Regions from separate parts of the Salinimonas marina genome, predicted to be linked through region 2. Evidence: predicted binding sites of a transcription regulator. Region 2 holds the regulator's gene; the other holds the start of a gene.

The links. The regulator sigma-54, encoded in region 2, starts transcription at its own class of promoters, with help from an activator protein. The targets are predictions, from matches to a motif close to GTTGGCACGNNNNTNGNNT.
Region 1: the regulator sigma-54 is predicted to act here: its motif matches at 1,485-1,503, upstream of IT774_RS06190 (BON domain-containing protein).

Annotation. Positions count from the first base shown of each region.
Region 1 covers NZ_CP064795.1:1,396,499-1,399,693, reverse strand. Annotated here, with positions in the region: gene IT774_RS06195 (hypothetical protein) at 294-473, opposite strand; gene IT774_RS06190 (BON domain-containing protein) at 833-1,450, opposite strand; gene IT774_RS06185 (endonuclease/exonuclease/phosphatase family protein) at 1,745-2,785, shown strand; gene IT774_RS06180 (response regulator transcription factor) at 2,786-3,195, opposite strand, start outside.
Region 2 covers NZ_CP064795.1:3,063,595-3,066,789, forward strand. Annotated here, with positions in the region: gene lptA (lipopolysaccharide transport periplasmic protein LptA) at 1-21, shown strand, start outside; gene lptB (LPS export ABC transporter ATP-binding protein) at 24-749, shown strand; gene IT774_RS13745 (RNA polymerase factor sigma-54) at 830-2,314, shown strand; gene hpf (ribosome hibernation promoting factor) at 2,346-2,633, shown strand; gene ptsN (PTS IIA-like nitrogen regulatory protein PtsN) at 2,643-3,086, shown strand; gene rapZ (RNase adapter RapZ) at 3,123-3,195, shown strand, end outside.

The sequences.
Region 1 (3,195 bases), 1.7 Mb from region 2:
GCAGATTCTGGGGATTGTCTGACATTTTTAGTTACGCCAGACGGATTTAACATCCTGATTCATACGCTAATTATCAATACTATGATCGATATATTTTTTTGGCTTTCACCGGTCTGGTATATCTTTGCCTAATCCATTATAGAAAGGATTAATTAACAAATGTAGAGGAAGGTGTGAGGTATTGCCGACAAGTTCTGATAACAACTTTTCCTGGTCTGGTCACAGAGTTGGCATTAATTTGCGCATCACGCTGTAACCAGGTATCAGGAATTATCGGCCCGACAGACAATGAATTACTCGCCTACCCGCTTCGCAATCCAGCTGACACTGCTGCTGGTATCGTTGCGTATTGGTGCCTCATAGGCTTTTTTGTCTTCGTAACGATCAAACCAGTTAAATACAGGCTGACTTTGCAGGTATTGCTGAAAACGATTCTCAGGCTTCGTAAAGCGCTTGGTTCTTAACAGTTTCATAGAATTTCCTTCAATACTTATTCTATCGATCCTTGAGTCGCTATACCGCTGTTCAGTACAGTGGGACTCTGGTTTCCTTTAACCATTCAACTATTGAACCAAGTTTGCAAAAATTTAATAAAATCGCTGTAAGCCTTATACATCAAGTACTACATAAAAAGTTGCAGTTTTGTGACAGCTGCTACTGCATATGCAAGTGGGCATTATTCAAAACGCACCGGGAAATTTTTACAGGATGTGGGTACCTCAGGTAAGATTTGCAGATGCCGGCTGACCGAAACTGTAGCAATCAGCCACAAAAAAGCGGCGTGATAACGCCGCTTGAATATGTCTTGTCTATGGCCTGAGACCGTCCACCTTTAGTTCATGGTTTCCGGAGTCTCTATTTCCAGGTTGTCTTCAACATTTTTCACGTCCGTGGCATTTTGTGCAATCTCAACGGCCAGCTGCCGCTCGGCATCGGATTTCACCGTACCGGTTAAAGTAACATTGCCTTCTTCCACATCCACATCAATATCAAATCCAGAAATATCCGAGTCCATGAGTAATCGGGTCTTGATTACGGTAGCAATCTTCGCATCGGTAAGCTCACTGGTGGCTTTTTTGGACTTGCTTTTCATGCCCTCTTCCCTGTCACCACTGTTACCTTGTGTTGCCATCATGGCGTCTTTACCCATTACCACCAGCTGATTATCCACCGCGGTCACCCCGTCGATATCCACTACCAGCTCTTCCGCAAGTTTTTTATCTACTGAGTTTTTAACCTTGCCGGTTAGTACCACCGTGCCGTTTTTGACATCCGTATTGATATCAAAGGAGTTGAGGTTGCCATTAAATAGCAAGGTGGCTTCGGCTTTGCCATCAATCCAGGCGTCTTTCGCCCCCTTCTCCCATTTGTTTTCAGACTTCATGTCTGCCGCTACCGCGCCGGTACTTACCAGACCAGCCACCATCAATGATAGTAATGTGCGTTTCATTGCATACTCTCCTGTTAATATTACTTTAAGACTGATGCCAGAGTTGTGCCATCAAAATTTTCACCTAGTCTATTGTTTTTAAAGAAATATAAATGAAACCACTAGCAATCAGTAATGCCTAGCGTGCAAGGTTTACCAAAGTTCGGCAAAAAATTCACCTAATATGTTCAGTTGTTATACAAGTGCTGCTTTTGGGTGAACCTAAGCTTTTCGGGGTCGTAAAGAGTATAATTATTATGTACCCCTCTACTACATACACCGCCGAGGCACGATTGCTGTTATAGGAAACATTCCATGTTTGAAGTCTTAAGTTTACTGAGTTTAGCGATGATCTTTACCACCATCGCCCCTCACCTCCCTGGCGAACACTGGCTAATCAGAGTCTGGGAATTTCCTCGTGTACAGCAGATCTTTATTATTGCCGCCATCGAACTGGGATGGGTTGCATATATAACCGCGATAGGGCCCACCATCGCCAGCATCGTCTTTGCGGGGCTGCTGTTACTGGCGCTGGGGTATCAGATAAGCTGGGTCTACCCTTACACTTTAATTGGCCCTAGAGAAGTCACCCGGGTAAAGCAACCTCAGCAAGACCGGGTTTTCAGCATTATGACCAGCAATGTTTATATGCATAACGATAACTATCGGGGGCTGATTGACCTGGTTAACCAGCATAAACCGGATATGCTGGTGACCCTTGAAAGTAACAAAGACTGGGAAAACGCGATGACCCCGATACATGAAGATTACCCGTATCGTCTGGCGTGTCCCCTTGAAAATCTCTACGGCATGCATCTTTATAGTCGGTTGCCCTTTAAAGAGGAAGAGATTCGCTACATCATTGAGGACGATGTACCTTCAATGCAGGTCACAATTGAAATTGAAAATGAGCCTGTAGTGGTTTATTTACTGCATCCAAAGCCGCCAAGCCCCACCGAAAATAAAAGTGCCGGCCCTCGTGACGAGGAGCTGACATTAGTGGGTCAGGAAATTGTTGATGAGGATCGGCCGGTGATTATCGCCGGAGATCTGAATGATGTGGCCTGGTCTCCCACTACCCGCAATTTCCGGAAACATAGCCGGGCCAGAGATCCCCGTCTGGGTCGCGGCTTTTACAATACCTTTCATGCGAAGCATCCACTGGTACGCTGGCCATTAGATCATGTGTTTCATTCTGACCACTTTGATTTGGTCAAAATCCAGCGCTTGCCAGGTTATGGTTCCGACCACTTTCCGCTATTCACTTCGTTACAGCTTACCCGCAACAGCGAACATTGTGAATCCTCTTCGGCGCCCGAGACCAGCGACACCAGTCCCGACGCCAACCGGTCTTAATCAGGCACTGATTGCTACTGCGCTGGCTGCGGCCAGCGTCTGGCAGCGGCTGACGATATCTCTGGTGTCCGTGGCATCAGGCACAAAGTCATCACCCGGCAGCAGCTGAATATCGGTGGTTTTATCGCTGATAGCATTAATCAGCAGCACTGGTAAATTTGAACCATATTGTTGTTTGAGCTGCTCGTAAACCCGTGTCCCGGCAACATCCGGCAGTGTTACATCAAGCAATACCACATCATACTGTTGTTTTTTCTGTAGCTTCTGTGCGGCCCTGCCACTGGCGGCAAAGTCAACCTGCCAGCCCAACCCGGTCATAACACTGGTGATCACACTGGCCGTTACCGGTTCATTTTCGACCACCAGAATTCGCAGCGCTACTTTCTTATGCGTATTATTTCCCGCCGATG
Region 2 (3,195 bases):
GATACGCAAGGTGACAAATAAGTATGGCAACACTGACAGCCCGGAACCTGGCAAAATCGTATAAATCCCGACAGGTGGTACTGGATGTCAGTCTGTCGGTATCCACCGGTCAGATTGTGGGTTTGCTTGGCCCCAACGGCGCAGGTAAAACCACCACGTTTTACATGATTGTGGGCCTGGTCGCGCTGGATAAAGGCAAAATCACCATCGATGATAACGAACTCACGCATCAGCCGATGCATGAACGTGCCCGTCAGGGGATTGGCTACCTGCCGCAGGAAGCCTCTATTTTTCGAAAACTGACAGTTCACGAAAATATCATGGCGATTTTACAAACCCGCAGCGATTTGGATTCACAAAAACGTGAAGAAGAAGCTGATGCCCTACTTGATGAATTTAATATCAACCATATACGTAATAGTACTGGTATGAGTTTGTCCGGCGGCGAGCGTCGACGGGTGGAAATTGCCCGGGCACTGGCCGCTAATCCGCAGTTCATTCTGTTGGATGAACCATTTGCCGGTGTTGATCCAATCTCAGTCAATGATATAAAAAAGATTATTCAGCATTTACGTGACCGGGGCATTGGGATCCTCATTACCGACCATAACGTACGGGAAACCCTGGATGTATGTGAGGAAGCCTACATCGTTAGTCATGGAGAGCTCATCGCGCAAGGCAGTGCGGAGCAAGTATTAAGCAACCAGAAAGTGCGTGATGTATACCTTGGTGAACAATTCAAGCTATAGTGTGGGTATTAGGGATGATCTTATACCCGGTGTTTCACCGGAAAACTTACACATGCACCCGAGTTTAAAATAAGACGTAGATGAAACCATCTTTACAGCTAAAATTTAGTCAACAGTTAACTATGACCCCGCAACTGCAGCAGGCCATTCGGCTATTGCAGTTGTCGACACTCGACCTTCAGCAGGAGATTCAGGAAGCGCTGGACTCAAACCCTTTGCTGGAAGTAGATGAAAGTAGTGACAACGACGGGGCAGAGAAAAACAACCAGGACAGCAACAGCGATTCCGACAATATCGAGGCCTCCGCTACGGCCGGTGACAACATGGACTCTGGCGAAGCGCTGGAGAAAAATGATTTGCCGGACGAGCTGCCTATCGACAGCACCTGGGATGAGTATTATTCCGCCTCTTCAGCCCCGGCTCCGGGGCCTGGCAGTGACGAAGACCAGGTATTTCAGGGTGAAACCACTGATGACATTCAGGCTCACCTGCTGTGGCAAATGCGCCTCACCCACTTTTCAGAAACAGATCGCGCCATCGCGATGGCGATTATCGACTCAATTGATGAGTCAGGGTATCTGACTGTATCGGTGGAAGAAATTCTGCAAAGCGTGAACAGCGATGAAACCGAAGAGCCGGTGGAAGAAGATGAAGTGGAGTGTGTGTTAAAGCGCATCCAGTTGTTTGATCCTTTAGGTTCCGGCTCACGCACTCCCCAGGAATGTCTGCTGGTGCAATTACGCCAGTTTGCCCCTGATACCCCCTGGCTGGAAGAAGCCCGCAGCCTGATTGAGGATTACTCTGATTTACTGAGCAGTAAAGACTACCGCACCCTGATGCGCAAAAGTAAGCTCAAAGAAGATCAGCTGCGAGAGGCTATGCGGTTACTGCAAACCCTGAATCCTCGTCCTGGCAGTGCGCTGATCACCAAAGAACCTGAGTATGTGATTCCGGATGTGTCGGTAGCCAAAAAGAATGGCCGCTGGTCAGTAGAGCTAAATCCGGACAGTTTGCCAAAACTGAGCGTAAATCAACAATACGCTGCGATGAGCCGGCGGGCTCGCAACAGCAGTGATTCGCAGTTTATTCGTTCGCATATGCAGGAAGCAAAATGGTTTATCAAAAGCCTCGAGTCGCGTAATGATACGCTGCTGAAGGTGGCGAATTGTATTGTGCAGCAACAAATGGGCTTTTTTGAACATGGGCCCGAGATGATGAAGCCCATGGTGCTGAATGATGTTGCCGAGATGGTGGACATGCACGAATCAACGATTTCCCGGGTCACGACCCAGAAGTATATGCACACCCCTCGTGGTATCTTTGAGCTGAAATATTTCTTCTCAAGCCATGTGGCTACGGAGTCTGGCGGCGAGTGTTCTTCCACCGCCATACGGGCCCTGATTAAAAAGCTGGTGGCGGCTGAAACACCCAGCAAGCCACTTAGCGATAGCAAAATTGCAGATGTGTTGGCCGAGCAAGGAATAAAAGTTGCCCGGCGGACAATTGCAAAATATCGGGAATCGTTATCGATCCCACCGTCGAACCAACGCAAAAGCCTGATTTAATAAGGCTAGCTCACAATAAGGAAGGCGAACTATGCAAATCAATCTTACTGGTCATCATATTGAGATCACTGACTCTTTGCGTAATTATGTCGATACAAAATTCAGTAAGCTGGAGCGCCATTTTGACCATATTTCCAATGTTCATGTTATTTTGAACGTGGAAAAGATAACGCAGAAAGCGGAAGCTACGGTTCACCTAAGTGGAGCAGAAGTCTTTGCTTCGTCAGAAAATACCGATATGTATGCAGCCATTGATAGCATGGTCGATAAACTGGATAGGCAGGTTATCAAGCATAAGGAAAAACTGAAAAAACATTAGTCTGTCACTATGGATATACAAGCCATCATAAGCCTGGACCGCACAAAATGTGCGGTCCAGTGCAATAGTAAAAAGCGTATTCTGGAAGTCATCAGTGGCATCGCTTCTGACAACAATCCCGAAGTGGATGAAACTGCGGTCATGAACGCCCTGATGTCCCGGGAAAAAATGGGCAGCACCGGTATTGGTAACGGCATTGCGTTACCTCATGGCCGTTTACCGGGTCTGGACCGGGTGATTGCCATAGTGGTGACCAGTGATCCTGCCATCGATTTTGATGCCATTGACAACAAACCTGTAGATATTTTCTTTACCCTGCTGGTGCCAGAGGAACAAACCGAAGGTCACTTACAGACCCTGGCCATGGTCGCAGGGAAACTCAGCGACAAAGATACCGTAAAAGCCATTCGCCGGGCGCAAACAGGTGATGACATTTTCGCCGCTTTACAATAACATCCTTCGCTAACGCGTATATCATGGAGCAGCGCTTTGAAGCTTATTATTATCAGCGGTCGTTCCGGGTCTGGCAAGTCAGTAGCACTGCGGGCCCTGGAAGATTTGG